3 regions of the Variovorax pasteuri genome follow, and region 1 is predicted to be linked to each of the others. Evidence: riboswitches for the same ligand, from Rfam matches in the RefSeq annotation. Region 1 holds a riboswitch; each other region holds the start of a gene.
The links. Region 1 has a riboswitch for glycine ahead of ACSFBM_RS02535 (ABC transporter substrate-binding protein). Riboswitches for the same ligand answer to the same signal wherever they lie in the genome.
Positions count from the first base shown of each region.

Region 2: it holds a riboswitch for glycine, as region 1 does, so the genes downstream of both, gcvT (glycine cleavage system aminomethyltransferase GcvT) here and ACSFBM_RS02535 (ABC transporter substrate-binding protein) in region 1, are expected to answer to the same signal.
Region 3: it holds a riboswitch for glycine, as region 1 does, so the genes downstream of both, ACSFBM_RS22720 (D-amino acid dehydrogenase) here and ACSFBM_RS02535 (ABC transporter substrate-binding protein) in region 1, are expected to answer to the same signal.

Region 1 is NZ_JBPJZS010000001.1:549,767-552,994, forward strand. It holds gene ACSFBM_RS02525 (ABC transporter ATP-binding protein) at 1-366, opposite strand, end outside; gene ACSFBM_RS02530 (hypothetical protein) at 501-1,298, shown strand; glycine riboswitch at 1,444-1,567, shown strand; gene ACSFBM_RS02535 (ABC transporter substrate-binding protein) at 1,717-3,228, shown strand, end outside.
Region 2 is NZ_JBPJZS010000005.1:441,325-444,552, reverse strand. It holds gene ACSFBM_RS21100 (MFS transporter) at 1-319, shown strand, start outside; gene ACSFBM_RS21095 (YybH family protein) at 497-946, shown strand; gene ACSFBM_RS21090 (hypothetical protein) at 1,047-1,598, shown strand; glycine riboswitch at 1,632-1,722, shown strand; glycine riboswitch at 1,735-1,847, shown strand; gene gcvT (glycine cleavage system aminomethyltransferase GcvT) at 1,893-3,071, shown strand; gene gcvH (glycine cleavage system protein GcvH) at 3,113-3,228, shown strand, end outside.
Region 3 is NZ_JBPJZS010000006.1:317,361-320,588, forward strand. It holds gene rfbD (dTDP-4-dehydrorhamnose reductase) at 1-396, opposite strand, end outside; gene rfbB (dTDP-glucose 4,6-dehydratase) at 393-1,472, opposite strand; glycine riboswitch at 1,586-1,681, shown strand; glycine riboswitch at 1,689-1,804, shown strand; gene ACSFBM_RS22720 (D-amino acid dehydrogenase) at 1,897-3,204, shown strand; gene ACSFBM_RS22725 (RtcB family protein) at 3,224-3,228, opposite strand, start outside.

The sequences.
Region 1 (3,228 bases):
GGTCAGGGAAAAACCTTCGACCAGCGCCTGCCATCGCGCCTCGTCGAAGCCCGCGTCGCCCTGGCGCAGCGCGGCGGTGCATTCGTGCACGGTGGCCTGGTCGAAGCGGTCGGTGGACGGGTCCACGAAGAACACCTGGCGCCGGTAGGCCTCGGGCGCGGTGTCCAGGCTGGCGCTCGCCACGGTGAGGCGGCCGGTGGCGGGCAGCGCGCCCGCCATCACCTGGAGCAGGGCCGACTTGCCGCTGCCGGTGTCGCCGTGCAGCAGCGTGACGCCGGGGCCGATGGCGGCGGTCCAGTTCGAGGCGATGGGCGGCTGGCCGGGGTAGGCGAAGCCGAGCGCGTCGATCCGGAGGATGGAGGGCAAGGAGGGCAAGGAGGGCAAGGAGGGCAAGGAGGGCAAGGAGGAGGGTGAAGGGGACGAAGGGTTCATGGTCGAGGCCGACTCTATCAATCAAGCAGCCGCACGCGAACGCCAAGGCATGGCTACCATTCGGCTCCATGAAAAAGCTGCTGCTCACCGCCGGTCTCCTCGTGTCGCTGTTCACTGTGCCCGTGTTCGCCGCGCCGCCGGCCCAGGTGTTCGACGCGGTGAAGAAACCCGAGGCGCTCGACCTGCAATGGCGCACCCGCCTGTGCGCCTTGCTGCCGCAGCCCTGCGACGTGCAGCAGCTCGGCCTGTACCGCCCGCGCGGCGCCACGCCTGCCGACTACGTGGTGCTCTCTGCCGAGCCGCTGGCCATGGCGCGCGTGAAGCGCACCACCGACGCGAAGGGCTGGCAGCTCGACCGGCTGCACGATTTCTCGGGCTATGCGCAGTCCCTCAAGAAAGAAGACACCGGCACCGCGAGCGACACCGGCGACAAGCGCGACATGCGCCTGTCGCTCGCGCCCGCGCTCTACCCGCTGGCCGAAGGCAAGTGGGCCGTGGCCGTGCTGCAGACCGTGTCGGAGATGTACTCGGGCGGTGGCGCCTCGTTCGACACTGCCGACTTCGTGCCGCTCGAAGGCGGCAAGGCCTTGCACGAAGGCATTCCCTTCTCGTGCTTCAAGATGATCCGCGCCTGCTTCAGCGAGAAGGACTACAAGACCTCGAAGCACTGCCATGACGAAAGCAACGGCAGCCTGCGCATCGTGTACGGCGAGGCCGCCAGCCCCGGCGCGCCCTACGACTGGCAGTACACGTGGCTGCAGAGCGAGTGGCCGCAGAACGAGCCGCAGCGCGCCGCCACCACCACGCGCATCCGCTTCACCGCCAAGACCACCGAGCGTGCGGACTTCTGCGGCGGACCGCAGTAAGCACCGAAGACTTCTCGCGCATTGCTGCGTTTTGGCACGCAATCTGCTTTGAGAAGTTCATCCAGGAGAAATGCCGGCTCGATGCTTCGAGTTAGTGCATTACCGAAGGCGATGGCCCAGAACGCTCAGGTCCCAAGACTGGATTTTTTCTAACGCTGGAGAGCGCTGACCGACCCCTTGCAGGGGCCGAGGGCAGCCGCCGAAGGGGCAAGCCCTGTGCGATGTGCGCGCAGGGTGAATCTCTCAGGCAAAAGGACAGCAGGGGCACGCCGCGCACAGAGCGCGGGGGTGCCCTTGTTCGCTTCCGGAGCCGCTTTCTTTCATGACCTGTTTCCCGCAACGCCGCACGACGAATGTCTTTCCTGGCGTTGCACGTGCTCGCGTCCCTCTTTTTCAACCGGAGAACTGACCCATGCTGATGAAACGACAACTGAAAGCCATGTTCGTGGGCGCGCTGCTGGCCGCAGCGGCGGCCACCGCCTTCGCACAGGACGCTGGCAAGGTGCTGCGCCTGGTGCCGCAGTCCGACCTGAAGATCCTCGACCCGATCTGGACCACCGCCTTCATCACGCGCAACCACGGCTACATGGTGTACGACACGCTCTTCGGCGTGGACGAACAAGGCAAGGTGCATCCGCAGATGGTCGACAAGTACACGACCAGTCCCGACGGCAAGACCTGGACCTTCACGCTGCGCAAGAGCCTGGCCTTCCATGACGGCAAGCCTGTCACCTCGGAAGACGTCATTGCATCCCTCAAGCGCTGGGGCCAGCGCGACGGGCTGGGCCAGAAGATGTTCACCGCGCTCGACAAGGCCGAGGCCGTGGACGCCAACACCTTCAGGCTGGTGTTCAAGGACACCTTCGGCATGGTGCTCGACGCGCTGAGCAAGCCGTCGTCGAACCCGCCGTTCATCATGCCCGCGCGCGTGGCGGCCACGCCCGCCGACAAGCAGATCGACGACGCCACCGGCTCCGGTCCCTACATCTTCAAGAAGGACGAGTACCGCCCCGGCGAGAAGATCGTCTACCTGAAGAACACCAAGTACGTGCCGCGCACCGAGGCGCCCTCGGGCACTGCGGGCGGCAAGAACGTGTACGTCGACCGCATGGAATGGATCATCCTGAAGGACGCGCAGACACAGGCCAACGCACTGGCCAACGGCGAGGTCGACATGATCGAGTGGGTGCCCTCGGAGCAGTACACCGCGCTGAAGAACAACCCGGCCATCACGCTCGACAGCCCGGTGGCCAAGGGCTCGTTCGCGCTGCACCTGAACCACTTCATTCCGCCCTTCGACAACCCCAAGATCGCGCAGGCCGCGTTCATGGCCATCAACCAGGAAGCGCTGATGCGCGCGCAACTGGTGCACAAGGAGCTCTACAACAGCTGCGCCTCCATCTACCCGTGCGGCTCGGCCTATGCCTCCGACAAGACCGGCTACTTCACCGGCAAGCCGCAGTTCGAAAAGGCGAAGGCGCTGCTCAAGGAGGCCGGCTACGACGGCAAGCCCGTCGTGCTCATGTACCCGGCCGACTTTGCGGTGCTCAACAAGTTTCCGCCGGTGATGGCGCAGCTGCTCAAGCAGGCCGGCTTCAACGTCGACATGCAGTCGATGGACTGGCCCACGCTGGTCACGCGCCGCGCCAAGAAAGACCCGGTCGACAAGGGCGGCTGGAACCTGTTCATCACCGGCTGGGGCATTGCCGACAACATGAACCCGATGTTCTTCGCACCGCTCACCGGCAACGGCGAGAAGGGCTGGTTCGGCTGGGCCACCGACGACAAGCTGGAGCAGCTCAAGTCCGAGTTCCTGGCCACGGCCGACGAACCCAAGCGCAAGGAGCTGGCCACGGCCATCCAGCAGCGCGTGTACGACACCGGCATCTACGCGCCCATCGGTGAATACAAGCCCCTCACGGCCTACCGC
Region 2 (3,228 bases), on a different contig from region 1:
ACCGACCCCCGGCTGGGCGCTGGCCTGCACCGCGCTGCTCGGCATGAGCATGTTCCTGCCCTTCGCCGCGCAGGTGACGCTGGCGCAGGACTACCTGCCGCGCAACCCGGCCACGGCCAGCGGCATCACGCTGGGGCTGGCGCTGTCGGTGGGCGGCCTGGTGTCGCCGCTGTTCGGCATGCTGTCGGACGCGCGCGGGCTGGGCGTGACCTTCACCGCGGTGCTGTGCGTGCTGGGCGCGGCGACAGTGCTGGCGCTGCGGTTGCGCAACAGGGCGATGCAGGTGGCGCCGGCGGGGGTGCAGCGCGCTGCGACTTGAGCCCCACCGTCACCCATGGCCGTCGAATCTCGCATTGCGCGCTTTATGCTCGATTCGACGCGCATCGAGCGACAGCCCGGCCTGGCGGGGTGATCCTTTAGCGGGAGGTGTCGTGCGAGCGCTCCACCGTTTCGGCCGATGATCGGGGCCGACAAACGACAAGGAGGAGACTTCGCCATGTACCGATCACTGAGTTGCCTTCTCGGCGGCACGCTGCTGGCCACGGCCGCCTTCGGCGCTGCGCCGGCAACGACGGGCACGCAACCGGCACCGGTGAATCCGGCCGCCAGCATTGCCGAGGTCGAAACCGCCGTGCGCACCTGGGCGGCCGCATGGTCCGCCCGTGACGTGGCGCGCTACCTGGCCACCTATGCACCCGACTTCACGCCGCCCCGCGGCCAGGACCGCAAGGCCTGGGAAGCCGACCGCCGCACGCGCATCGCCGACAAGACCGCCATCCGCGTGGACATCGACAACCTCGTCATCAGCGTCACCGGGCAGGCCGCCAGCGCGAGCTTTCAGCAGACCTACACCGCCGACAAGCTGCGCGAGAAGAGCCGCAAGACGCTGGAGCTGCAGCGCGTGGGCAACCAGTGGCTCATCCGCAAGGAAATCGCGGGCGGATGACGCAGCCAAAGACCGTTGCCCGTGTAGACCAAACGGTTCATGAAGATGTCACCGCTTGCAACAATGCTGCAGCCCTCGACTCCCGAAAGCTGTGGCTGCCATGTTCCCCACCAAGACCGACAAGGCCCGCGATGAACTCCAGGGCGGCCAGCGCACGCTCAGCCAGCGGGAGCGCGCGCTGTTGCTCATGGCCGACGGCCGCCGCTCGCTGACCGACTTCAGCCCGCTGTTCAGCACCCGTGACGAGGCCGAGCAGGCGCTCCAGGCGCTGGTGCAGCGGGGCTACCTGCAAGACCCGCAGGCCGCCGCGGCTGCGGCCGCGCGGGCGGCACAGGCGGCACAGGCCTTGGCCGTGCCCGCCGCCGACACGATCCAGGTCAGCACCTCGGCCGACAGCTTCGACGGCAAGCGCTCGCTGGCCACCACGCGCATGTTCCTGTTCGACATCTGCGAGCGCATGTTCGTGCGCCGCGACCCCAAGTTCGCGCTGCAGATGCGCGACGCCCTGCGCGAGGCGCGCGACCGCGAGGCCATGATGACCATCGCCGCGCTGATGCTCAGCGAAATCGAGAAAGCCGCCGGCCCGGAGCGCGCCGAATCGCTGCGCGAACGCATCGACCGGCTGCTGCCGCCGGCTGAAATCGTTCACTGAAACGAAAACCCCGCGCACCGCGATCCACTACACTCGCCCGGGTCAGGAGAGAGCCCCGCGCGACGGGGCCGCCGAAGGCGCAGGGGATTCCCGAACGCTCAGGCAAAAGGACTGACAAGGCGCCGGTACACACCGGCGTTTCCTTGCTGGAGAGAGGCCGCCGCACCGGAAACGATGCAGCAGCCCACCGAAGGAGCAAACCCCGATCGTGGGGCGAATCTCTCAGGTAAAGCGGACAGCAGGGGTGGCCCATGGCTTGCGTCATGGATTTCGTCTGCCCCTTTGGAGTGCCCCATGGCCTCTTCCGCTGCTTCCGCCCCCGACACTGCGCTTCTCAAGACGCCGCTGTACGACCTCCACGTGGAGCTCGGCGCCCGCATGGTGCCCTTTGCCGGCTACTCGATGCCGGTGCAGTACCCCGCCGGCCTGATGGCCGAGCACAAGCACACACGCGACGCGGCCGGCCTGTTCGACATTTCCCACATGGGCCAGCTGCGCCTGGTCGGCCCCGACGCCGCAGCGGCTTTCGAGACCCTGATGCCGGTCGATGTGATCGACCTGCCCGCCGGCAAGCAGCGCTACGGCCTGCTGCTGAACGACGAGGGCGGCATCCTCGACGACCTGATGTTCTTCAACGAAGGCAACGGCTCGCTCTTCGTGATCGTCAACGGCGCCTGCAAGGTGGCCGACATCGCCCACATCCAGCAGAAGATCGGCGCGCGCTGCGAGGTGCAACCCCTGCCCGACCACGCCCTGCTCGCGCTGCAGGGCCCGCAGGCGGCGGCCACGATGGCGCGGCTGTCGCCCGGCATCGAGCGCTTCGTGTTCATGACCGGCGGCGCGGTGCAGATCGGCGGCATTCCGGCCTTCGTCACCCGCAGCGGCTACACCGGCGAAGACGGTTTCGAGATCTCGGTGGCGGCCAAGGACGCCGAGGCGCTGGCCCGCCTGCTGCTGGCCCAGCCCGAGGTGAAGCCCGTCGGCCTGGGCGCGCGCAATTCGCTGCGCCTGGAAGCCGGCCTGTGCCTGTACGGCAACGACATCGACACCACGACCACGCCGGTCGAGGCCTCGCTCAACTGGGCGATGCAGAAGGTGCGCCGTGCCGGTGGCGCGCGCGAAGGCGGCTTTCCGGGCGCCGCGAAGATCCTGGCCCAGCTCGCCGCGGCCGCCCCGGGGGCCGCCGGCCACACCGACCATGACACGCTCAAGCGCAAGCGGGTGGGCCTCGTCGCGCTCGAACGCATTCCGGTGCGCGACGGCACGGTGCTGCAGTCCTTCGAGGGCCACGACATCGGCATCGTCACCAGCGGCCTGCTCGGCCCCACGGCAGACCGCTGCGTGGCCATGGGCTACGTGGCCACCGCTTTCGCGGAGCCGGGCACGCGCCTGCAGGCCATCGTGCGCGGCAAGCCGGTGCCCATGGAAGTCTCGACCCTGCCTTTCGTGCCGACGCGCTATTTCCGCGGCTAGGCTCTGCACCCCCGAATCATTTTTTCCACGAGGAGTTTTCCATGAGCATCAAGTACACCAAGGACCACGAATGGGTGTCGGCCGAAGGCGGCGCTGCCACCGTCGGCATCACCGTGCATGCGCAGGACGCGTTGGGCGACGTGGTGTTCGTCGACCT
Region 3 (3,228 bases), on a different contig from region 1:
CTTGGTCTGGCCGTACACGCTCAGCGGGCCGGTCGCGTCGTCTTCCTTCCAGGGCGCGCTGCCGCTGCCGTCGAAGACATAGTCGGTCGAGTAATGCACCATCAGCGCGCCGATCTGCTGCGCCGCCTCGGCCACCACGCCGGGCGAGGTGGCGTTGAGCTTGCGCGCGAACTCGGGCTCGCTCTCGGCCTTGTCGACGGCCGTGTGTGCCGCCGCATTGACGATCACGTCGGGGCGCACCTTGAGCACCGTGTCTGCCAGTTGCTCGGGGCGGCTGAAGTCGGCATGAAAGTCGGTGCTGTCGAAATCGAGCGCCACCAGCTCACCCAGCGGCGCCAGGCTGCGCTGCAGTTCCCAACCCACCTGCCCGCCCTTGCCCAGCAGCAGCAGCTTCATGCCGCGGCCTTTGCCGGTGCGGCGTCGTACTGCTTTTCGACCCACTCGCGGTAGGCCCCGCTTTGCACGTTGCGCACCCATTCGCTGTTCGCGAGGTACCACTCGACGGTCTTGCGAATGCCGGAATCGAAGGTCTCGGCGGGCTTCCAGCCGAGTTCGCGCTCCAGCTTGCGCGCGTCGATGGCATAGCGGCGGTCGTGGCCGGGGCGGTCGGTGACGTAGGTGATCTGTTCCTTGTAGGGCTTGCCGCCGGCCTTGGGGCTCAGTTCGTCGAGCAGCGCGCACACGGTGTTGACGATCTCGATGTTGGGCTTCTCGTTCCAGCCGCCCACGTTGTACGTTTCGCCGAGCTTGCCCGCTTCGAGCACGCGGCGGATGGCGCTGCAGTGGTCCTTCACGTAGAGCCAGTCGCGCACCTGCATGCCGTCGCCGTACACGGGCAGCGGCTTGCCGGCCAGCGCGTTGACGATCATCAGCGGAATGAGCTTCTCGGGAAAGTGGAACGGACCGTAGTTGTTCGAGCAATTGGTGGTGACCACCGGCAGCCCGTAGGTGTGGTGCCAGGCGCGCACGAGGTGGTCGCTGGCGGCCTTGCTGGCCGAGTACGGGCTGTTGGGCTCGTACTTGTTCTCTTCGGTGAAGGCGGGGTCGGTCTTGGAGAGCGAGCCGTAGACCTCGTCGGTCGACACGTGCAGGAAGCGGAAGGCGCTTTTCTGGTCGGCCGGCAGCGCGCTCCAGAAGCCGCGCACGGATTCGAGCAGGCGGAAGGTGCCGAGCACGTTGGTCTGCACGAAGTCTTCGGGGCCGTGAATGGAGCGGTCCACGTGCGATTCGGCCGCAAAGTTGACCACGGCGCGCGGCTTGTGCTCGGCCAGCAGGCGGTCGAGCAGCGCGCTGTCGCCGATGTCGCCCTGAACGAAGATGTGATTCGTGTTGCCCTTGAGCGAGGCGAGCGTCTCGAGGTTGCCCGCGTACGTGAGCTTGTCGAGGTTCACGACCGGTTCATCGCTCTGCGCGATCCAGTCGAGTACGAAATTGGCGCCAATGAAGCCCGCGCCGCCGGTTACCAGGATCATGAAGTCCCCTGTTGAGGTGAAACGATCGCCCTCTGGCGAATCAACAGATGATTATCCCATTGGCCCCACGAACCAAAACCGGGGTTGGCGCTCGGGCAAGCCCCGCCTACAATCGCCCCACTGCAGGAGAGCGGGCCACCCGGTGGCCCTACCGAAGGCGCAAACTCCCATAAACGCTCAGGTCGGCCCGAACAAGGGGTCTGTACTGCACCAACTGAAACGCCGTCTGGAGAGCCATCACCCACCTCGCGTGGCCGTGATGCACCGAAGGAGCAAACCCGCTGCGGGCGCATCGGGTGAATCTCTCAGGTACCGAGGACAGGGGGAGCGGCAACTTGGACCACGGCCGTCCGGTTGCCTGCTATTGATTCAATAGCACACCACGCCCGTCGTTCAAGCGCTCCAACCTCAAAAGGTACTTGAAATGCGCGTGATCGTTCTTGGCGCCGGCCTGCTCGGCGTGACTTCGGCTTACTACCTCCAGCAACTCGGCCACGAAGTGACCGTGATCGACCGGCAGGCCACCCCGGCCGCCGAAACCAGCTTTGCCAACGGCGGCCAGATTTCCGTCAGCCATGCCGAACCCTGGGCCAACCCCGGCGCGCCGCTCAAGGTGCTGCAATGGCTGGGCAAGGAAGACGCCCCACTGCTGTTTCGCATCCGCGCCGACATGCGCCAATGGCTCTGGGGCCTGCAGTTTCTGCGTGAATGCACGCCCGCGCGCACCCGCCACAACATCGAGCAGATCGTGCGCCTGGGCACCTACAGCCGCGACACCTTGCAACAGTTGCGCCGCGACACGCGCATCGACTACGACCAGCGCACGCAGGGCATCCTGCACTTCTACACAACGCAGAAGGAGTTCGACGGCGCCCTCGCCCCCGCCGAGCAGATGCGTGCCCTGGGCTGCGAGCGCCAGGTCATCTCGGCCGACGAGGCGGTGAAGATCGAGCCCGCCCTCGCGCACATCCGGCCCAAGCTGGCGGGCGCCACCTTCACGGCCGAAGACGAATCGGGCGACGCCAACCGCTTCGCACGCGAGCTCTCCAAGCTGGCGGCCGCGGCCGGCGTGAAGTTCCTCATGAGCCACACCGTCACCGCGCTGCGCGAAGCCGGCGGCCAGATCGACCACGTCGAGGTGACCGACCACGAGGGCCGCTTCCAGCGCATCCGCGGCGACTCCTTCGTCATGGCGATGGGCTCGCTGAGCCCGCTGCTGGCCGCGCCGCTGGGCATCCGGCTGCCGATCTACCCGGCCAAGGGCTACTCGGTGACGCTGCCCGTGAAGGACGCGTCCAAGGCCCACCAGGTCTCGCTGACCGACGACGAGTTCAAGCTGGTGTTCTCGCGCTACACGTCGGAGTCCGGGGACCGCCTGCGCATTGCCGGCACGGCCGAGCTCAATGGCTACGACCGCGACCTGAACCCGGTGCGCTGCGAAGCCATCGTGCGTCGCGTCGAAGAACTGTTCCCCGGCGCCGGCGACACCACGCAGGCGCAGTTCTGGACCGGCCTGCGCCCCGCCACGCCGAGCAACGTGCCGCTGATCGGCAAGACCAAGCTGCCGAACCTGTTTCTCAACACCGGCCACGGCACGCTCGGCTGGACGCACGCCTGCGGCTCGGGCAAGTCGATCGCGCGCATCGTGAGCGGGCTGGCGCCCGAGGTTGACTTCGCGTTCACCGGCATGCCTGCGCCCGGGCTGCGCATTGCGCAACCCGCATTGGGCTGACCGGCCATCGCGCCCCCGCTCATG